One region of the Streptomyces aureoversilis genome, then DNA from elsewhere that is predicted to be linked to it. Evidence: riboswitches for the same ligand, from Rfam matches in the RefSeq annotation. Region 1 holds a riboswitch; each other region holds the start of a gene.

Region 1 (5,405 bases):
ATCCTCGCTCACGGCCGTACCCCGGGCCAAGGTAGGGATCGCACAACTCCGGCGGATTGATGTGTGTGTATTGCCACACCCTGACCAGGTGTGACGCCCGCTACGTTCTACAGAGGTTCTATCCGGGCTCCACAGAACCGGCCCCCAGCCCCTTGGAACGCGAAGGACGGCCGCATGCCTCAGGACTCGACCCGGGACACGCCCCGGCCCGCCCTCCGGGACCCCTTCGCCTGGATCGACGCGCACCACGAGCGGCGCCTGGCGGCCGGGCTCGTACGGACCCTGCGGCCCCGCCCCGCGGACTCGCCGCTGACCGACCTGGCGGGCAACGACTACCTGGGCCTCACCCGCCACCCGGAGGTCACCGAGGCCGCGGCCGAGGCCGCCCGCCGGTGGGGCGCCGGGGCGACGGGCTCCCGTCTGGTCACCGGCAGCACCGCCCTGCACGCCCGGCTGGAGGAGGAGCTCGCCGCCTTCTGCGGCTTCGAGGCCGCGCTCGTGTTCTCCTCCGGCTACACGGCCAACCTTGCCGCCGTCACCGCGCTCGCCGGGCCCGACGCCGGCGGTCCGGCCCTGCTCGTCTCCGACGAGGGCAACCACGCCTCCCTGATCGACGGCTGCCGGCTGGCCCGCGCCGAGAAGGCGGTCGTGCCGCACGCCGACCCGGACGCCGTCCGCAAGACCCTCGCGGCACACGGCGGACGCGCGCTCGCCGTCACCGACTCCGTCTTCTCCGTCGACGGCGACGCCGCCCCGCTGCCCGCGCTCGCCGGGGCGTGCCGCGAACACGGCGCGGCCCTGCTCGTGGACGACGCGCACGGGCTCGGCGTCCTCGGCGAGGGCGGCCGGGGCGCGGTGCACGCGGCGGGGCTGGCGGGCGCCCCGGACGTCGTCGCCACGGTGACGCTGTCGAAGGCGCTGGGCAGCCAGGGCGGTGCGGTGCTCGGCCCGGAGCGGGTGATCAGGCACCTGGTGAGCAACGCCCGCACGTTCATCTTCGACACCGGCCTCGCACCGGCGGCGGCCGGCGCTGCGCTGGCGGCCCTGACGGTGCTGCGCCGCGAGCCGCAGCGGGCGCGGCGGGTCCGGGAGATCGCCGCCGAGCTGCACCGCAGGGTGGTGGCGGCGGGCTTCGCGGCGGTACGGCCCGACGCGGCGGTGGTCTCCGTACGGGCCCCCTCACCGGAGGCGGCGGTGCGGTGGGCGGCGGACTGCCGGGAGGCGGGGATCGCGGTCGGGTGCTTCCGGCCGCCGTCCGTGCCGGACGGCGTCTCGCGGCTGCGGCTGACCGCCCGGGCCGATCTGTCGGACCGGCAGGTGACGGCCGCGGCCGACGCGATCGTACGGACCGCGCCGGCCGCCTGAGAGAAGGAGTCCTACCGGGTCAGAGCGGGTCGGGCCCGCCGTCGCGCAGCCCCTCGACGAAGCAGGTCCACGCGGCGGAGCGGAAGAGGAGCGCGGGGCCGCCCGCCCGCTTGGAGTCGCGCACGGCGAGGAGGCGGCCGGGGAGCGGTCCGGCCGTCTCGACGCAGTTGTTGTATCCGGTGCTGTAACTGCTGCGCCGCCATGGAGCCTCACGGAGCAGGGAAAGCGCTGCAGGGGTGGAACGGTGGGGTACGTACCGAGGCATTGCGGACATGGTGCCTCCTTACGCGCCGTCGTTGATCCCGGCGATGAATTCCAGCGATTTCTCGTGCGAGAGGGCGTGTGCGCGCAGCGTCGTGAAGGCCGCGCCGTACGCCCGGAGGTCTTCTTTCCGCTCCAGGTAGAGGCTACTCGTCAAGTGGTCGAGAACAACCACGTCCAGATCAGCAATGCGCGGAAATGAGAAAATAACAAAAGGCCCGGTGATGCCGATATGGCCGCCACTGGAGAAGGGCAGGACGTGCAGCCGCACGTGTCCCAGCGATCCCGTCTCCACCAGGTGCCGCAACTGCCCGGCCATGACCTCCGGTCCGCCGACCTCATGGCGCAGTACCGCCTCGTCCAGCACGGCGCACACCTCCAGCGGCTGCTCGCCCCGGAGCACCGCCTGGCGCGCCAGGCGCACCCGCACCAGCTCCTCGACCTGCTCCGGCGCGGGGTCGCCGAGGGCCGCGCGGGTCACGGCGCGGGCGTAGTCCGGCGTCTGCAGCAGGCCGGGGACCACGGTGGTCTCCAGGGTGCTTAACCGCGAGGCCTCCGACTCCAGGCTGATGAAGTCGAGATAGGCGGGCGGCAGCCGGTCGCGGTAGGCGTACCACCAGCCGCGCCGGGCACCCGCGCCCTCGCCCGGTTCGGGGGACCCCGCGCCGCACAGCGCCCCCAGCAGCGCGCGCAGCTCGGCGTCGGTGACCCCGTAGGCGTCCAGCAGCCGGGCCACGTCCGCCGGTTTCACGCCACTGCTGCCCGTCTCGATCCGGCTGACCTTCGACTGGTGCCAGCCCACCGCGCGCGCGGCCTCCAGGCTCGTCAGCCCGGCCAGTTCGCGCTGGCGGCGCAGCTCCGCCCCCAGCTTGCGGCGGCGTACCGCCGGTCCGTACCGCATTGGCCCTCCCCTGGGTCACTGTCGTTGTCATACGTCAGTGTCAATAGCCCAGTGTGCCGCGTGAATCCGGTCGCTCGTCGTAGAGTTCACTGCTTCGGGCGACAGATATATGCATATCTTGGGGGATCGCTCCCATCACAGGCGTTATCAGTGGCAGTCTGTCGCGCAGAGCCGTCCGAGGCCGCTCATGCCCCCCACGACTTACGGCACGCTTCCCGGTTTTCCGCGGCAGTGCACCGGAAGTCCGGTCTCGGCGGGACCTCGGCTGAAAGGGCCACCGCCATGGCAGACCACCAAGAAGCCACCGTCACGCTGCCGAGCGCCCCCGCCTCGGTCTCCACGGCGCGCCGCTACGTCGCGGAGGTGCTGGCGGACTGGGGGCTTCCGGGCGGGACGGACACTTCCGAGACCGTGCGCCTGATCGTCTCCGAGCTCGCGACCAACGCCGTGCAGCACACCCGGGGCCAGTCGCCCACCTTCACCGTGGACGTCCGCCTCGACCGCGATCAGCAGCTGCGCATCGGCGTCACGGACAGCCACCCGCGCTTCCCCCGGCGGCTGCCCGCCGCGGTCCAGCAGGACAACGGCCGCGGCATGGTGATCATCCGCTGTCTCACCGCGGAGCACGGGGGGCGGCTGTTCTGCACGCCGACCTCCGACGGCGGCAAGACGGTGTGGATCTCCCTCCCCTGGACCGCGCCGGTCAGCGCAGAGCGCTGAACTCCCCTCCGGCCGGCCAGGCCCCCCGCACCCGGGTGCGGGGGGCCTCGGGCCTCTTCGGGCCCTCGTGCGGGGAGTTGCGAGTCGTGCGGGGATCACGTCACCGGGCAGCCTTCCGGGGTCTCCGGGCGGGCCGGTGACGCCGGGTCAGCCGACCCGGCCGTAGAGGACGCTGCTGGTCCAGATCCGCTCCAGGCGGACGACCGCGCCCGTCTTGGGTGCGTGCCAGATGCGGCCGTCCCCGTTGTATATCCCCACGTGGTAGATCCCGCGCCCGGAGACGAAGAAGACGAGGTCGCCGCGTTCGCGTGCGGAGCGGGGGATGTGGCGGGTGCTGTTGTACTGCTGGGCGGCGGTGCGGGGCAGGGACTTCCCGGCCCCCTTGAAGGAGTAGAGCGTCAGGCCCGAGCAGTCGAACCGGTGGGGTCCGGTCGCCCCCCACTGATAGGGGGAGCCCTGCTTCGAGGCCGCGATCCGCAGTGCCTGGGTGGAGACGGTAGACGCCTCCGCCTCTGCCGCGCCGCCCGGAGCCAGCACGGTGGCTCCGACGGCGGCGAGAGTGAGGGCCGATGCTGCACCGGCCCTGGACAGCTTTGACGGACGTTTGTGCGCGCCCATGCGCTAACCCTTCGTCAGCCGCCTGTGAAGGATGACCTGTCGGGTTCGGGCAGGCGAAGGTTGCCCGGCCGCTGTCAACGGCTTCACCCCAAGGGCCGACCGCACTACTCTTGGTCGTCCCACCACTCTTGGGTCCTCCATCCCTGCCGTTGCACTCAAGTCGACCCGGCATCCCGGCGGCGGCAGGGTTCGGCGTCCGCCGGGACCGCCCCGCCTGGGTGGCGGGGTCTTGTCGTCGGAGGGATCTTGGCGCAGCCGCCGTGCCGATTCCGAGCGGAACCAGGGGTATGTGAGCCTGATCACTTCTGGGCAATTCCGGTGGACGCGGGGCGATTTGGTGGTGTGCGCCCAAGCCGGCTGAGCCGCTGGCCTGCGGCGGTTCGTACCGGCCCGGGGGCAATCCGGCCGCCCGCGCCAAATCGATCACCGCGCCCCGTCTACGCCGTGATCCTTCATGGAGGGGACCGGGGTTTATTCGCGTGCGGACCCCCGGCCCTCCGGCGCACATGGCGCGGAGATCCCTTCGCCCCCGGCGCTCTGCGCCGGGGACCCGTACCGTCCGCGTCGGCATGACCCGCTCGCACCTTCCGTTCACCCGTTTCGGATGGGCGTGCGATCCGCGGCGCCGTCGCACCACCGCGACGACCATGGTCTGCGCCGCCCGTAGCCGGCGGTACGTGTCGTGCGGACGGGCGGCCATGATCCGGCCCAGAAGATCCAGTAGGTGCAGACGACAGACGGCACCCGGGTCCGTGGCCATGGCAATGCAAAGAGCCAGTTAACGCGTTGGAAAAGGTTCCGCCCTAATCTGCAATCACTGGCCACCGGCCGAAGAACCCCAGGTCAACCCCGTGTTGAACTCGGGTGGCGTCCCGGTGCGTCCATCCGGGACCCCTGGGACGACAGTGAGGTGGGACGCATGCAACTCTCCCCGCGCGAGCAGGAACGACTGCTCCTGCACGTGGCCGCCGACGTGGCCGCCAAGCGCAAGGCCCGCGGCCTGCTCCTCAACCACCCCGAGGCGGTGGCCCTGATCACCGTCCACGTCCTCGAAGGCGCCCGGGACGGCCGCACCGTCGCCGAGCTGATGTCCTCCGGGCGCGGGGTGCTCACCCGCGACGACGTCATGGAGGGCATCCCCGAGATGCTCCACGACGTCCAGGTCGAGGCCACCTTCCCCGACGGCACCAAGCTCGTCACCGTTCACGAACCGATCTGCTGACGGGGAGGACCCGCGATGATCCCCGGAGAAATCCTGTACGCCGCCGAGCCCGTGGCCCTCAACCAGGGGCTGCACCGCACCCGGCTCACCGTGCTCAACGCCGCGGACCGCCCGGTGCAGGTCGGCTCGCACTACCACTTCGCCGAGGCCAACCCCGGCCTCGACTTCGACCGTGCGGCGGCCCGTGGCAAGCGCCTCGACATCGCCGCCGGCACCGCCGTCCGCTTCGAGCCGGGCATCCCCCTCCGGGTCGACCTCGTCCCCATCGGCGGCAAGCGCATCGTCGAGGGCCTGCGCGGAGAGTGCGGGGGACCGCTC
Region 2 (5,405 bases), on a different contig from region 1:
TACGCGTACTCGGGCCCGGACTGCGCCGGCGTCGTCTGCATGGGGCCAGCGTAAGGCCGGGCACGGACATCGGAAGCGCTGCGCCGGAGCACTCCGGGCACCGTGAGACACTGGTCTAGACAACCCCTACGACTTGAAGGGCAACACCATGGCTGAGCGCCGCGTCAACGTCGGCTGGGCCGAGGGCCTGCACGCCCGTCCCGCGTCGATCTTCGTCCGTGCGGCGACCGCCGCCGGCGTCCCCGTGACGATCGCCAAGGCCGACGGCAACCCGGTCAACGCCGGCTCCATGCTGGCCGTGCTGGGCCTGGGCGCCCAGGGTGGCGAGGAGATCGTCCTCTCCAGCGACGCCGAGGGCGCCGAGGCCGCCCTGGACCGTCTGGCGAAGCTGGTCGCCGAGGGTCTCGAGGAGCTCCCGGAGACCGTCTGATTCGACGGAATCGCGCGCGGCGGGGCCGCGGCGGCCGATTGAGGGCCGCCGTGGCCCCGCTGTCGTTTTCCCGGCCGCACCCCGCGCACCCCATTCACACCCCGCGTGCGCCCGCGCGAAATCCATGGCATTCCAGCGGTAACAGCCGGGCATTCCTTTGGCGGAAGTTCGGCCGGAGATGGTTCCTGCGGTAACACCGGACGTAAATAGGTACGCTCCCGGGAACCCGGATCGGGAACCGGGGTCAGGAACCGGAGATCACCGTTCGCACGGCCGGGCCCGCATTCCGCACGCGGGCCGCCGGGACGGTGCGGCGCAGCCGGAATTCGCCGGGCGCCCGGTCCGCACGGGCCGCCGCGATGGCCCGGGCGCGCTCCGCGTCGCCGCGGGCGACGGCGTCCACGAGGGCGCCGAGCACCTCCCAGGTGTCGACGGGGCGCGCGGGCGGCTCCGCCGCGTACACCCAGGCGATCTTGAGCCGGAGCTGGGTGAGCAGGCCCGCGAGGCTCGGGCTGCCGGACGCCTGGGCGAGGGTCTCGTCGAACCAGTCCCCGAGCGGCCGCAGCTCGCCCGTACGCCCGCCCCGGGCGCGCTCCTGGCCGAGCCGGACCAGACCGCGCAGCACCTTCAGGTGCGCCTCCGTACGGCGCTGTGCGGCGCGCGCGGCGCCCAGCGGCTCCAGCAGGGCGCGGACCTCCAGCAGATCGGCGGCCTCCTGCTCGGTCGGCTCCGCGACGCAGGCGCCCGCGTGCCGCCGGGTGGTCACGAACCCCTCCGAGGCGAGGGTGCGCAGCGCCTCGCGCACGGGCACGCGCGAAACGCCGTAGCGGCGCGCGAGGACTTCTTCGGTGAGCCTGCTGCCGGGCGGAAACGTGCCGGAAACAATGTCGTCACGGATCGCCGTGCACACGGCGTGCGCGGAAATGCGACGGCCGCTCTGATTCGCTGTGCCATCACCGTTCACGTACGGCCCCGCATGGGTGAACCTCCGCATAACCCCCGCGAAACGCGGCCGATTGACGCCTGTTCAGCGACTCTATTGCAGCCGCCCGCGATTTCCGACGGCGCACGTGAAGTCATCGATATGTTTTGGCCAACACGAGGATACGACGAAGGCCCCGGCCGGTGGGCCGGGGCCTTCGTCAGGCGAATGTGCCGCGCGGGGGCGCGGGCGGGTGCGTCAGAGGTTGACGCCGTGCTCGCTGAGGTAGGCGACCGGGTCGATGTCGGTGCCGTACGTGGCGCCGGTGCGGGCCTCGAAGTGCAGGTGCGGGCCGGTGACGTTGCCCGTGGCGCCGGAGAGGCCGATCTGCTGGCCGGCGGTGACCGACTGGCCGACGCTGACGTCGATGGACGAGAGGTGGCCGTACTGCGTGTAGGTGCCGTCGTTGTGCTTGATGACGACGTTGTTGCCGTAGGCGCCGCCCCAGCCGGCCTCGACGATGGTGCCCGCGCCCACGGCCTGGATCGAGGTGCCGGTCGCGGCGTGCATGTCGATGCCGGTGTGGCTGCCGGAGGACCACAGGCCGCTGGAGGCCTTGTAGGACGTGGAGACGTACGAGCCGGCGATCGGCGAGACGAAGGTGTTGAGGCGCTTGCGCTCCTGCTCGCGGGCGGCGCGCTCCTGCTCCTTGCGCTCGGCCTCGGCCTTGCGCTTGGCCTCGTCCGCGGCCTTCTTGACGTCGGCGGCCTCCTGCTTGGCGGCGGCCTCGGCCTCGTGGACGGCGGTGTTCTCGGCCGCGGCGCTGGTCTGGACCTGGGCCTGCTCGCCGATGCGGCCGGCCGTGTCCTCGCCGATGACGACGGCCTGGGTCAGGCCGGTGTCCTCGGTGGGGCGGTGGGTCTCGTCGGGAGAGGCGGCCATCGCCGGGGCGGCGAGGCCCGCGACGACACCGGTGGCGGCGAGGGTGGCTATGCCCGCCGCGTTCGCGCTGACGCGAACGGCGCGGCTCGGCTTGCGGTGCTTCCCGGTGGCACGAGTGAACGCCATTGGTGAGGCTGGTCCTTTCCTTCCCTCTCGCCTACCGGGTTAGCTGACGGGTTCGGAGCAGGAAGGTCTCCTACGGATCCCTCCGGAAAGGGGCCCGATTCACCCCAGGGACACTTGGGTCCCCGGCTCCCCTGGCTCGCGCCGTACGGGGACTCGGCGATGTCTGCCCGGGCCGCGGATGCGACGCACATCTGACGGACAGACGCTTTGACGCTAGACGCCGCCACTTTCGATCGGCAAACAGAAGCCCCATTTTGTGGCCCACGCCACAACGCAGACGTGCAACCACTCCGCTAAATCGGACATTTGGCAGGCACACGCGCCTCAGGGGCGCGCGTGCCTGCCGGTTGACGGGCCGGCCGGCGCGGCCGGCCCGCCGCGGGCTTCAGCCCGTGATCACGGTCACTTCCCCGATGCCGAGGGCCCGGACGGGCTCCTCGATCTGCGCGGCGTCACCGACGAGCACCGTCACCAGGCGGTCGACCGGGAAGGCGCTCACCACGGCGGCGGTGGCCTCCACCGTGCCCGTCGCGGCGAGGCGCTCGTACAGGCGCGCCTGGAAGTCGTCCGGCAGGTGCTGCTCGACCTGGTCGGCGAGGGTGCCCGCGACGGCCGCCGCCGTCTCGTACTTCAGCGGGGCGACGCCGACGAGGTTCTGCACGGCGGAGTCGCGCTCCTCGTCCGTCAGGCCCCCTGCGGCGAGGGTGCGCAGGACGGTCCACAGGTCCTCCAGCGCGGGGCCGGTGGAGGCGGTGTCCACCGAGCCGCTGATGGCGAGCATGGCCGCGCCGGTGCCCTCCGGCGTGGACAGCAGCACCTGGCCGAAGGCCCGCACGCCGTAGGTGTAGCCCTTCTCCTCGCGCAGGACGCGGTCCAGACGGGAGGTGAGGGTGCCGCCCAGGCAGTACGTGCCGACGCTCTGGGCGGGCCAGACCTGGCCGTGCCGGTCGGCGCCGATGCGGCCGATGAGGAGCTGCGTCTGGACCGCGCCGGGGCGGTCCACGATGACGACGCGGCCGGTGTCGTCCGCGGTGACCGGCTTGAGCGGGTACGGCTCGGCGGGGGAACCCGTCCAGGCGCCGAGGGAGTCGGCGAGGGCCTCGTCGAGGTCGACTCCGGTGAAGTCGCCGACGACCACGGCGGTCGTGGTGGCGGGGCGCACGTGGGCCTCGTAGAAGGCCCGCACGGAGGCGGCGTCGATGCGGGCGACGGTCTCCTCGCTGCCCTGGCGCGGGCGGGACATCCGCGAGCCGGCCGGGAAGAGCTCCTTGGAGAGCGCCATGGCGGCCCGGCGGGCGGGGTTGGCCAGCTCGTGCGGGATCTCGTCCAGGCGGTTGCCCACCAGCCGCTCGACCTCGTGGTCGGGGAAGGCGGGGGCGCGCAGCGCGTCGGCCACGAGACCGAGGGCCTTGCCTAGCCGGGAGGCGGGGACCTCCAGGGACAGGCGCACGCCCGGGTGGTCGGCGTGGGCGTCGAGGGTGGCGCCGCAGCGCTCCAGCTCGGCGGTGAACTCCTCGGCGGTGTGCTTGTCGGTGCCTTCGGACAGGGCGCGCGCCATGATGGTGGCGACGCCGTCGAGGCCCTCCGGCTCCGCGGCGAGGGGGGCCACCACGTTGATGTCGACGGCGATGACCTGCTGGCCCGGGCGGTGGCAGCGCAGCACCGTCAGGCCGTTGGGGAGCGTGCCGCGCTCGGGGGCGGGGAAGGCCCAGGGGGCCGCGGTCCCGGCTTGCGGCTGCGGGTGGAAGGCCATAGAAGAATGCGGAGGCTGGGTGGGCTGGGCGGGGGCCAGGGCGTCGCTCACTTGGCCGTCTCCTCTTCTGCTTCGGCGTTCTCGTCGGCGGCGGGGGCGGCCGGCTCGGTGGGCTCGTACACCAGCACGGCGCGGTTGTCGGGGCGCAGGCGGGCCCGGGCGACCTGCCGCACCTCCTCCGGCGTGATGTCCAGGACGCGCTGCACGGCGGTCAGGGCGAGCTGGGGGTCGCCGAACAGCACCGCGAAGCGGCACAGTTCGTCGGCGCGGCCGCTGACGGTGGAGAGCCGGTCCAGCCACTCGCGCTCCAGCTGGGCCTGGGCGCGCTCCATCTCCGCGGGGGTCGGGCCCTCGGCGGCGAAGCGGGCGAGCTCCTCGTCGACGGCGGCCTCGATGCCGGCCACCTCGGCGCCGCCGGACGCCTTGACGTCCAGCCAGCCCAGCGAGGGGGCGCCGGCGAGCCGCAGCAGGCCGAAGCCGGCGGCGACGGCGGAGCGGTCGTGGCGGACCAGGCGGTTGTGCAGGCGGGAGGACTCGCCGCCGCCGAGGACGGTGACGGCCAGGTCGGCGGCGTCGGCCTCGCGGGAGCCGTCCTGCGGGAGGCGGTAGGCGGCCATCATGGCGCGGGCCGGGACCTCCTCGCGGACGACCTGGCGCAGCTCCTCGCCGATGACGTCGGGCAGGCTGCCGTCGCGCGGGGGCTGCTTGCCGTCGTGCGCGGGAATCGAACCGAAGTACTTCTCGATCCAGGCGAGGGTCTGCTCGGGGTCGATGTCGCCGACGACCGACAGGACCGCGTTGCCCGGGGCGTAGTACGTGCGGAAGAAGGCGCGGGCGTCCTCCAGGGAGGCCGCGTCCAGGTCGGCCATGGAGCCGATCGGGGTGTGGTGGTACGGGTGGCCGTCCGGGAAGACCATGGCGGTCAGCCGCTCGAAGGCGGTCCCGTAGGGGACGTTGTCGTAGCGCTGGCGGCGCTCGTTCTTGACGACGTCGCGCTGGTTCTCCATCGACTCGTCGTCGAGGGCGGTGAGCAGGGAGCCCATCCGGTCGGCCTCGAGCCACAGGGCCAGCTCCAGCTGGTGCGCCGGCATGGTCTCGAAGTAGTTGGTGCGCTCGAAGCTGGTGGTGCCGTTGAGGGAGCCGCCGGCGCCCTGAACCAGCTCGAAATGGCCGTTCCCCTTGACCTGTGCCGAGCCCTGGAACATAAGGTGCTCGAAGAGGTGGGCGAGGCC
Region 3 (5,405 bases), on a different contig from region 1:
GGAGGCCCTGCAAGGAGAAGGGGACGAAGACCTCATTTCCGGTCTGATCAGGGCGAGTGACCACGGTGAGCACCTCACCGAGGACGAGGCCGCGGCCATGGCCTTCATCCTGCTCTTTGCGGGTTTTGAAACAACTGTGAACCTGATCGGTAACGGAACCTACGCCCTGCTGCGCAATCCGGAGCAGCGCGAGCGCCTCCAGCGCGCCCTCGCCGAGGGCGACGAGGGCCTGCTCGCGACCGGGGTCGAGGAGCTGCTGCGCTACGACGGCCCGGTGGAGCTGGCGACCTGGCGGTTCGCCACCCGGGACCTGACGATCGGCGGGCAGCGCATCGCGGAGGGCGACCCCGTCCTCGTCGTCCTGGCGGCCGCCGACCGCGACCCCGAGCGCTTCGCCGGCCCCGATGCACTGGACCTCTCCCGGCGCGACAACCAGCACCTCGGCTACGGCCACGGCATCCACTACTGCCTGGGCGCGCCCCTCGCCCGCCTGGAGGGTCAGACGGCTCTGGCGACCCTGCTGCGGCGCCTTCCCGACTTGCGGCTGGCGGCCGATCCGGAGGATCTGCGGTGGCGCGGCGGGCTCATCATGCGCGGTCTGCGCACCCTTCCCGTGGCCTTTACACCGGAGGGCATTCCGGACACAACCACCCAGGAGGAGTCGCCTGCCTGACCTCGCGTCAGTCGGCGTGATCTCGGCGTGACCTCCGCTACATCGGCTTGTGACTCCGGTGGCCCGTCGCTATCTTCAACCACCATTCGCCGCCGAACGAGAGGCAACCGCCCATGAGACCCGGAAACGGCCGACATCGCCGCCCCCGTCAGATACCCGCCATCGTGGTCGCCGCGGGGGTGACCGCCTCCGGAATCGCCCTGCCGCTGCTGGCGGCCACCGGCGCGACGGCAGCCGACGCCGGCACCTGGGACCGTGTCGCCCAGTGCGAGAGCGGAGGCCTGTGGAGCGCCAACTCCGGCAACGGGACCTACGGGGGACTGCAGCTGACCCAGGACCTCTGGGAGCGCCACGGCGGCCGGGAGTACGCCCCCCGGCCCGACCTCGCCAGCCGTGCGCAGCAGATCACCGTCGCCGAGAAGATCCTCGAGGGCAGCGGCACCAGCCCCTGGTCGAGCTGCGCGGCGAGCGCCGGCCTCACCTCGGGCGGCACCCCGGCGGAGGTCAACCCGGGCGGCACACACGCCCCCGCGAGCGACTCGACGCCTTCACGCGCCCCGGAGCGCACCACTTCGCACTCCACGCCGTCCGAGCCGTCCGAGCCCTCCGGGCACGGCAAGCCTTCTGACGCGTCCACGTCTCCCTCGCCGTCCGGAAAGCCGTCGCCGGGTTCCTCGACGAGCCCCTCGGTCGACCCCTCCACGCAGCCTTCGGGGCAGCCGTCGACCGGCCGGCCGTCGCCGGGTCAGTCCTCCGGTCAGCCGTCCGGCCGGCCCTCCGGCAGCCCGTCGACCGACGCGCCGTCACCCGACGCCTCGGGCAAGCCGTCCGACGGGCAGTCCGGTGAGCCGCAGGAAGGCCGGCACCGCAAGCCCCCGACGTCCCCCACGGACGACCCGACCCGGATCCCGGACGGTTCCGCCACGCCGTCTGCCGGCGATTCCGGTTCGCCCGCGGGGCGGACGCCCGGCGAGGACGGCGCGGGCACGGGCAAGCACCGTGCCGATCCGTCGCGTTCGGAGGACGAGGGCCGTACGTCGCGGGGCGGCGGCGACGCACGCACCGGCAGCCCCACTCCCACCGACTACACCGTGCGCCCCGGTGACAACCTGTCAGCGATCGCCGAGCAGCATGCGGTCAAGGGGGGTTGGCAGTCTCTGTACCAGCGCAATGAGAAAGCGGTCGGAACCGATCCCGACCTGATCCGTCCTGGTCAGAGGCTCGAGGTCGGTAAATAGACCGGCAGTTCGCGGCGAATGTCCGTTCCAGTCGAAAGTGAGACATGGGTCTCTTTGCCTGGTGGCGGAATGCGGTCTTCCCGAAACTGGCAAACCGTCTCTCACCTGCGGAAACGCGTTGTTCCCCTGGGTAACCAGGGGCAACTGTGGCTGGAAAGAGGGGTTTGAACCCTTGCCGTGACTGTGTTTACCGTCGTGTCCGCTCGCCACCGCGGGCACCACGGTCGCCACGCCGAATCCTGCCGGCGATCGGGGGAGTCGTCGCGCAAGCGCCGTAGGCAGGAGCGGGGGAACCAAGGTAGGCGCCGGAAACGGCTCCTCGGCGAAAGCCGCGGGTCCGGGACCGGCTAGGGGTGAAGCCGAGTGTGCTCGCACACGAAGCCGGGCGAACTCACAGCCCGAACCCGACAGCTCACCTCGTAGGCGTCGGTGAGGAAACGACTTATGTCCAAGGGCAAGCACCGTCGTCCGTCCAAGGCCGTCCGCATCTTCACGCTCGCCGGTGTCACCGGTGCAGCTGTCGCCGCCCCGCTGATGGTCGCCACCTCCGCCAACGCCGCCTCCGTTTCGACGTGGGACAAGGTCGCCCAGTGCGAGTCCGGTGGCAACTGGTCCATCAACACCGGCAACGGCTACTACGGCGGCCTGCAGTTCTCGCAGTCCTCCTGGAACGCCGCCGGCGGCCAGAAGTACGCCGACCGTGCCGACCACGCCTCCAAGAGCGCCCAGATCGCCGTGGCCGAGAAGCTGCTCGCCATGCAGGGCCCGGGCGCCTGGGGCTGTGCCGGTCCCGGCGGCCTGACGGCCGGCGGCCCGAAGGCGAACGTCGACCCGTCCGGTTCGGGCTCGGTCAGCAAGTCCACCAAGTCCTCCCGCAGCACCGGCACCGTCTCGGGCAAGTCCCACGCGGACCGCAGCGAGCGCCAGGCCACGCCGAAGAAGGCCACGCCGAAGAAGGCCGCCCCGCAGGCCGCCGAGCGCGACGAGGCCCCGGCCCCGAAGCGGACCGCCCCGGGCCACTCCACGCAGTCCTACAAGGTCGGCGACGGCGAGTACGAGGTCAAGGAGGGCGACACCCTCTCCAAGATCGCCGAGGCCCAGCACGTCAAGGGCGGCTGGCAGAAGCTGTACGACCGCAACAAGGACATCGTCCAGGACGCGGACGTGATCTACGTCGGCCAGAAGCTGCACCTCAGCTGATCCGGCAGGGCGGTCCACTCCGGTGGGCCGCCCTTCTCCGCTCCCGGCGGGACCGCCCCGCTCCGATGCGCCGCCCCGAGCGCGCACCGGAGCGGGGCTCAGCCGTTTCCGGATCCGTCGTTCATACGGTGTTCTGGGCTTTTGTACTGTTTTTTAGGCTTTTCCGGCCCGGGAAGGCGATCCAACGGCGAGGCGAGCCTCCGGGGCCCGTTAGGCTCGTGCTGCAGAACCACAGACACACACGAAGGAGACGCTCGTGCCGTCCATCGACGTCGTCGTAGCTCGCGAGATCCTCGACTCGCGAGGCAACCCCACGGTCGAGGTCGAGGTCGGCCTCGACGACGGCTCCACGGGCCGTGCCGCCGTGCCGTCCGGTGCCTCCACCGGCGCCTTCGAAGCCATCGAGCTCCGTGACGGCGACAAGAACCGTTACCTGGGCAAGGGCGTCGAGAAGGCCGTCCTCGCCGTCATCGAGCAGATCGGCCCGGAGCTCGTCGGCTACGACGCCACCGAGCAGCGCCTGATCGACCAGGCCATGTTCGACCTGGACGCCACCGACAACAAGGGCTCGCTCGGCGCCAACGCCATCCTGGGCGTCTCCCTGGCCGTCGCGCACGCCGCCTCCGAGGCCTCCGACCTGCCGCTCTTCCGCTACCTGGGCGGCCCGAACGCGCACCTGCTGCCCGTTCCGATGATGAACATCCTGAACGGCGGCTCGCACGCCGACTCCAACGTGGACATCCAGGAGTTCATGATCGCGCCGATCGGCGCGGAGTCCTTCTCCGAGGCCCTGCGCTGGGGCACCGAGGTCTACCACACCCTCAAGTCCGTCCTGAAGACCAAGGGCCTGTCCACCGGTCTGGGCGACGAGGGCGGCTTCGCCCCGAACCTCGGCTCCAACCGCGAGGCCCTCGACCTCATCCTCGAGGCCATCAAGCAGGCCGGCTACACCCCCGGCCAGGACATCGCGCTCGCGCTCGACGTGGCCGCCTCCGAGTTCTACAAGGACGGCGTCTACAAGTTCGAGGGCCAGGACCGCACGGCCGCCGAGATGACGGACTACTACGCCGAGCTCGTCGCGGCGTACCCGCTGGTCTCCATCGAGGACCCGCTGTTCGAGGACGACTGGGACGGCTGGAAGACCATCACCGAGAAGCTCGGCGACAAGGTCCAGCTCGTCGGTGACGACCTGTTCGTCACCAACCCCGAGCGCCTCGGCCGCGGCATCGAGGAGGGCGCCGCCAACGCCCTGCTGGTCAAGGTCAACCAGATCGGCTCGCTGACCGAGACCCTGGACGCCGTCGAGCTGGCCCAGCGCAACGGCTTCAAGTGCATGATGTCCCACCGCTCCGGCGAGACCGAGGACGTCACCATCGCCGACCTGGCCGTCGCCACCAACTGCGGCCAGATCAAGACCGGCGCCCCGGCCCGCTCCGAGCGCGTCGCCAAGTACAACCAGCTCCTGCGCATCGAGGAGATCCTGGACGACGCCGCGGTCTACGCCGGCCGCAGCGCCTTCCCGCGGTTTCGCTCTGCGAACCAGTAAGCACCGCAAGGGCTGACACGAGGACACCGCGGGCCGGCACCCGCAGGCCTGACACGGCCTCAGGGGAGCAGCCTCACCACGTCCCCGGCCACGGTCCCGTACCGTGGCCGGGGACGTACGTTCGTAGCGAGGCTGCGGGCGACCAGGACCTCGGGGAGGCGAAGTGGCGGCGGAACGCTCCACCGCGACCAGACTCAGGGCACTCGGCTCGGTGCTCGTCCAGGGCCCCACGGCCCGCGTCTACCGCGCGCGGGGCCCGCGCCGCAGCCGGCTCACCGGCCGTGCGGCGCTGCTGGCGCTCGTCGTGTGCTCGCTGGTCGTCGCCCTCGCCTATCCCATGCGCCAGTGGGTCACCCAGCGCTCCGACATCGCCGACCAGCGCCGCCAGTCCGAGCGCGCCCGCGAGCAGGTGAAGCGGCTGGAGGACGAGAAGGCGCGGCTGGAGGACCCGGCGTACGTCGAGCAGCAGGCGCGCGAGCACCTGCACTACCTGCGCCCCGGGGAGACCGGCTACAGCGTGGTCGACGGCAGTGGCACCGCCCGGCGCCCGCGCGACCAGGGCGCCGCCGACCGCCCCTGGTACAGCAATCTGTGGGACGGTGTGGACGCCGCGGACACCCCGCGCTGACCGCGCCCGCCGGCCCTCCCCTTCTGCACGACCCGCCTCCCGCACGACCTGCCGACACCACCGAGCGAAGACGACACGAGCGAGCACATGGACACCCCTCCGCCCCAGACCGAGTCCACC
Region 4 (5,405 bases), on a different contig from region 1:
GGGACGGCCGCCAGGCCGTGCTTCTCCGCCACCGCCGCCAGGTCGCCCTCGTAGGTGTCGCGCGAGACCAGGTTGTAGTGGGGCTGGATCGCCACGTACTTCGCCAGGCCGGCCGTCTCCGAGAACTCCAGCGACTCCTGCAGGCGCTCCGGCGTGATGTTCGAGGCCGCGATCTCGCGGACCTTGCCCTCCTTCACCAGCGCGTCGAGCGCGGTGATGAACTCCTCCACCGGCACCGACGGGTCGTCGTAATGCGTGTAGTAGAGGTCGATGTAGTCGGTGCGGAGCCGGCGGAGGGACTCCTCCACACCCGCCTTGATCACCGATGCGCGCAGGCCCCGCGGCTCCGGGACGCCCGCGCCGACCTTCGTCGCGAGGACGATGTCGGCACGGTTGCCGCGCGAGGCGAACCAATTGCCGATGACGGTCTCCGACTCGCCGCCCTCGTTGCCCGGGACCCAGGCCGAGTAGACGTCGGCGGTGTCGATGAAATTGCCGCCCGCCGCCGCGTACGCGTCGAGGACGGCGAAGGATTCCGCCTCGTCCGCTGTCCACCCGAAGACATTGCCGCCGAGAGCCAACGGGTGGACGGAGAGATTGCCGATCTTCTTGTGAATGTCAGCCATGTACTCCTGCAGCGTCCTTGCGGCAGCCGGTATTCCGCTACGGCTGCAGGCCCCTGCTCCTCAGCCACCCCAGCGGGTCGATCGGCGCGCCCCCGCCCGGCCGCACCTCCAGGTGCAGGTGCGGGCCCGTGACGTTGCCCGTCGCACCGACACGGCCTATGACCTGGCCCGGCGCGACCTTCCCCGACGTGACGACCATCGACGACAGGTGGCAGAACCACAGCTCCGTACCGTCGTCGAGCCTCAGGACGATGCGGTAGCCGTACGCCCCCGCCCAGCCGGCCTGAACGATCTTGCCGCCGCCGACCGCCCTCACCGGCGTGCCGGTCGGGGCTGCGAAGTCCTCCCCCGTGTGGTTCGCGGACCACATGTTCCCCGCCTGACCGAAGCCGGCCGTCAGGGTGTACGAGGCGAGGGGGAGCTTGAACCCGCCGGAGGTGGAGTGGCGAGCCGCCGGGGCGGGAGCCTGGGCGGCCGGAGCCTGGCGGGCGGATCGCTGCTTCTTCGGTGCCTGCTGCTGCGCCGTGTGGTGCTTCGGTGCCTGCTGCTTCGACGTCTGCTGCCTCGGCGCCTGCTGCTTCGACGTCTGCTGCTTCGACGTCTGCTGCTGCGACGTCTGCTGCTGCTCCGGTGCCGCCGGCCGCCCCTGCTCCCGCCCCAGCTCCCGTTCCTGCTCCGCCTCCGCCTCCGCCTCCGCCGCCTTCCGCTCCGCCGCCTTCTTCTGCGTCTTCGCGGCCTGCTTCACCTGGGCCGCCTGCGCCTCGGCCACGGCCACGCCCTGCTGGTGGTCGGCCTGCTCCAGGATTCTCGCCCGGAGCACCTCACCCGCAGCCGCCGCGCTCTCGGCCATCTCCACGGCGGCCGATGCGCTTTCCTCGCCGGCGAATTCGGCGGCGGCGGAATCGACCGAGCCCGCCGCGCTCCCCGCGAAGAACGAGCCCACTCCCGGCAGCTGGGCCAGGTCGGGCATGGATATGGACGTCGCCGGGCGCTCCTGGGCGTGCGCCATGCCGCCCGCGCCGACCGCCGCGATGACGCCGACACCGAGGACCGCGCCGCTGCGGGCCATCGTGCCGCCGCGCTGCTTCACCACGCGGTGGCGGCCGCGGCCCGTGCCGAAGGCGTTGTAGACGGAGGGACGGTAGGAAGCGGGGGTGTACGGCGACTCGGGGTCGTACGCGGTCTCCGCCTCGTGCCTCAGCTCCGGCCGGGGCTCGGGCTCCGGCTCGTACGGAGGTACGTACGCCGGGACCAGCGGCGGATCGTACGCGGCGGGCTCGTACCCGGCAGAGTCGTACTCGGCAGGCTCGTACGCGGCAGGCTCGTTGGATGCCACGAAGGCACTCCTTTCCTTCCTTCTCGCCTACCGGGTTAGCTGACGGGTTCGGAGCAGGAAGGTCTCCTACGGGCCGCTGCGCGGCCCGATTCACCCCAGGGTGGTGGTTCCCCGGTTCCCAGAACTTGCCGGTGTATCAGGTGGTGCTGTGCCCGCGGGATTCGGCGAAGGCGCACGGCGCAGCGCCTCTTGCGGCGTTGCGACAACCGCGCTCCGTTATCGAACGTTAATAGACATGCCGGGTGGATTCCAAGCCGAACGCCCGAACCCACCGATGCCCTCGGGCACGTCTTCACAGGATGTGCGCCCACGGAACCTGTCGATACTTTCCACGAAATGCTGTTCGATCCGCTCGCCGCGCCGGATCGCCAACAGCGCCATGTCGTCGGCGGCCTGACCCCCCGAATGGCGCGCGACGTCCGCGACCAGGGCGTCCAGCAGCGCATCCGGGTTCTTGAACCGACAGCCCGTCAGCCCGGCCCTGGGGTCGTAGAACGTACCGCCGGCGTCCCTCGCCTCGGTCACCCCGTCCGTCATCAGCAGCAGCATCGACCCCGCGGGGAACTCCCGCTCCTCCGCCCGGTCCGGCCACACCCCCAGCTCGCCCAGGCCGAGGGGCAGCGCGGGGACGGCGGGGTCGGCCACGCCGATGCGGCCGTCCGCGTGCAGCAGGAGCGGGGAGGGGTGGCCGCGGTTCAGCAGGCGGAAGACGGGCTCCCCCGGCGGCAGCTCCGCCAGTACGGCCGTGGTGAAGCCCTCGGTCCGGTCCACGGCGTCGGCGCGCAGGTTCGCCCGCCGTGCGCCCTCCCGCTGGAGCGCGTGCTCCAGCCGCCCCGCGAGCCCCTCCAGCGTGGGCTCCTGCTCGGCCGCCTCCCGGAAGGCGCCGATCACCACGGCGACCGCCTCGACCGCACCCAGGCCCTTGCCGCGGACGTCGCCGACGATGACGCGTACGCCGTACGGGGTGTCCTGGACCGCGTACAGATCGCCGCCGATCCGGGCGTCGGCCTGGGCGGCGACGTAGCGCGCGGCCACGCGGAGGCCGCCGATCCGGGACGGGGGCACGGGCAGGACGGCGCGCTGGGCCGCCTCCGCGATGCCCCGGGCGGAGGCGAGCTGCTGATCGCTGCGACGGGCGATGCGGTTGATGCCGAGCGCGACGAGGGAGACGGCACCGATGGCCGCGATCTCGGCCAGCGCCTCACCGGTGTCGGACGGCCGGTGGTAGACCACGAGCCCGACCGCGACCGCCACGGCGGCCAGCGCGGCCGTGACCGTGGCGCGGAGGGTGTGGAGCGGCGCCGCGACGAGGGGCGCGGCGGAGAGGAAGGGGGCGCACGTGTAGTGCGCGGGCGCCCCGAGGCCGAAGAGTGCGGCGCCGACGATCAGAACGGCCGGGAGCCTGCGGACGGCCCGGCGTACGGCCCGGCGTGCCGTACGACGGAAGGCACGGCGCCCGATGACGCCGCCGGACACACCACCGGACACACCGCCCGACGCACCACCGGACACACCGCCCGACGCACCGCCCAACGCGCCACTGGACGCATCACTGGAGGTGCCACTGCCCGTGCCACCTTCAGCACCACCTTCAGCGCCACCGCCGGCACGGCGGGCAGAACGGCTCTCTCGCTTGCCCACCGCACTCTCTCCTGACCGGCAGCCCTGCACGTCAACGACCTCCCACCCTTCCGGGCGGGAGGTCGGCAGGCGAACGGTGCTGGGCCAACCGGGGAGGGAGGCCCTGGGAGAACGGCCCGGCAAGCAGGCCAGCGAACAGGCGGGCGAACAAGCCGACGAGCAGGCCGGCCGGGCCGGGGCCTCGTACAGGCCGCCGGCGAGCAGCCCGGGCGAGCGGGTTACGAGGAGCGGATTACGAGGAGCGGCGCTCCCGTGCGCCCCCGGTGCCCCGGCCGGCGCCGTTCCTGCCGGCACCCCGGCCGGAAGCCGCACCGGAAGCCGCACCGGAGGCCCGGCCGGCACCCCGGCCCGAACCACCGGCACCGTAGGACGCCGAAGACCCGGCGGACGACGAGGACGAGGACGACGCCCCGGAAGACATCTCCGTACGCACCCGGCCACGACCGCCACGCCCGCCGCGCGAGCCACGGGTGCCCCGGGAGCCGCGCGACCCGGCAGCAGCCGCAGCCCCGCCGGCGGACCCGGCGCTCGCGCCGCTCCCGCCGGACCGCTTCCGCGGCGTCGACTGGGCCGGCACTGGCGGCGCGATGACCACGGGCACGCCGCTGGGCTGCTGGGCACCGGTGATGCGGACGAGCTCCTCGTCCTCCGGGCCGACCGTCACGACGTTCGGGGAGATCTTGGCGGTGACCATCATGCGGCTCATCTCGCGCCGCTGCTCGGGCAGCACGAGCGTGACGACCGTGCCGGACTCGCCCGCGCGGGCCGTACGGCCGCCGCGGTGCAGGTAGTCCTTGTGGTCCATGGGCGGGTCGACGTTCACGACGAGGTCGAGGCCGTCGATGTGGATGCCGCGCGCGGCCACGTTCGTGGCGATCAGCGCGGTGACCTCCTGCGTGCGGAAGAGGTCCAGGGTGCGGTTGCGCTGCGGCTGGCTCTTGCCGCCGTGCAGGGCGGCGGCGCGCACGCCCTCGGACAGCAGCTTCTTCACCAGGCGGTCGGCACCGCGCTTGGTGTCCACGAACATGATCACGCGGCCGTCGCGGGCGGCGATCCGGGTGACCGTGTCCTTCTTGTCCGTCTCGGTGACGTGCAGCAGGTGGTGGTCCATCGTGACGACCGCGCCCACCGACGCGTCGACGGAGTGCGTCACCGGGTCGGAGAGGAAGCGGCGGACGAGCCGGTCGACGTTGCGGTCGAGGGTCGCGGAGAACAGCATCCGCTGCCCCTCGGGGTCGACCTGGTCCAGCAGCTTGGTGACCTGCGGCAGGAAGCCCATGTCGGCCATCTGGTCGGCCTCGTCCAGGACCGTGATCCGCACGTCGCCGAGCTTGCAGTCGCCTCGCTGGATCAGGTCCGCGAGCCGCCCGGGGGTGGCGACGAGCACCTCGGCGCCGCGCGCGAGCGTCTGGGCCTGCCGGCCGATGGACATACCGCCGACGACCGTGGCCGTCCGCAGGTTCACGGCGGTGGCGTACGGGGCGAGCGAGTCGGTGACCTGCTGCGCGAGCTCGCGGGTGGGGACGAGCACGAGGGCGAGCGGGCGGCCGGGCTCGGCGCGGCGGCCGGCCGTACGGGCCAGCATGGCCAGGCCGAACGCGAGGGTCTTGCCGGAGCCGGTGCGGCCGCGGCCGAGGACGTCACGGCCGGTGAGCGAGTTGGGCAGCGTCGCGGCCTGGATCGGGAACGGCTCGGTGACGCCCTCGCGGGTCAGCGTGGAGAGCAGGCCGGCCGGCATGTCCAGGTCGGCGAAGGACGCCACCGGCGGCAGCGCCGGGGTGGTGCTGACCGGGGTCTCGAAG

What was found. Region 1 has a riboswitch for cyclic di-AMP ahead of ACFPP6_RS23900 (C40 family peptidase). Riboswitches for the same ligand answer to the same signal wherever they lie in the genome.
Region 2: another riboswitch for cyclic di-AMP. It lies ahead of ACFPP6_RS14950 (M23 family metallopeptidase); the one in region 1 lies ahead of ACFPP6_RS23900 (C40 family peptidase).
Region 3: another riboswitch for cyclic di-AMP. It lies ahead of ACFPP6_RS26025 (transglycosylase family protein); the one in region 1 lies ahead of ACFPP6_RS23900 (C40 family peptidase).
Region 4: another riboswitch for cyclic di-AMP. It lies ahead of ACFPP6_RS23390 (M23 family metallopeptidase); the one in region 1 lies ahead of ACFPP6_RS23900 (C40 family peptidase).

The regions. Positions count from the first base shown of each region.
Region 1 is NZ_JBHSKJ010000014.1:94,505-99,909, forward strand. It holds gene ACFPP6_RS23880 (8-amino-7-oxononanoate synthase) at 175-1,365, shown strand; gene ACFPP6_RS23885 (DUF397 domain-containing protein) at 1,385-1,639, opposite strand; gene ACFPP6_RS23890 (helix-turn-helix domain-containing protein) at 1,649-2,527, opposite strand; gene ACFPP6_RS23895 (ATP-binding protein) at 2,810-3,247, shown strand; gene ACFPP6_RS23900 (C40 family peptidase) at 3,395-3,865, opposite strand; cyclic di-AMP (ydaO/yuaA leader) riboswitch at 3,870-4,054, opposite strand; gene ACFPP6_RS23905 (urease subunit gamma) at 4,785-5,087, shown strand; gene ACFPP6_RS23910 (urease subunit beta) at 5,103-5,405, shown strand, end outside.
Region 2 is NZ_JBHSKJ010000007.1:263,747-269,151, forward strand. It holds gene ACFPP6_RS14935 (bifunctional acetate--CoA ligase family protein/GNAT family N-acetyltransferase) at 1-41, opposite strand, end outside; gene ACFPP6_RS14940 (HPr family phosphocarrier protein) at 149-430, shown strand; gene ACFPP6_RS14945 (GntR family transcriptional regulator) at 675-1,340, opposite strand; gene ACFPP6_RS14950 (M23 family metallopeptidase) at 1,611-2,420, opposite strand; cyclic di-AMP (ydaO/yuaA leader) riboswitch at 2,434-2,589, opposite strand; gene ACFPP6_RS14955 (M16 family metallopeptidase) at 2,806-4,173, opposite strand; gene ACFPP6_RS14960 (M16 family metallopeptidase) at 4,221-5,405, opposite strand, start outside.
Region 3 is NZ_JBHSKJ010000016.1:95,961-101,365, reverse strand. It holds gene ACFPP6_RS26035 (cytochrome P450 family protein) at 1-673, shown strand, start outside; gene ACFPP6_RS26030 (transglycosylase family protein) at 787-1,911, shown strand; cyclic di-AMP (ydaO/yuaA leader) riboswitch at 2,172-2,352, shown strand; gene ACFPP6_RS26025 (transglycosylase family protein) at 2,356-3,111, shown strand; gene eno (phosphopyruvate hydratase) at 3,368-4,657, shown strand; gene ACFPP6_RS26015 (FtsB family cell division protein) at 4,821-5,285, shown strand; gene ACFPP6_RS26010 (DUF501 domain-containing protein) at 5,373-5,405, shown strand, end outside.
Region 4 is NZ_JBHSKJ010000013.1:214,775-220,179, reverse strand. It holds gene ACFPP6_RS23395 (aldo/keto reductase) at 1-626, opposite strand, end outside; gene ACFPP6_RS23390 (M23 family metallopeptidase) at 664-1,962, opposite strand; cyclic di-AMP (ydaO/yuaA leader) riboswitch at 1,972-2,103, opposite strand; gene ACFPP6_RS23385 (PP2C family protein-serine/threonine phosphatase) at 2,179-3,438, opposite strand; gene ACFPP6_RS23380 (DEAD/DEAH box helicase) at 3,836-5,405, opposite strand, start outside.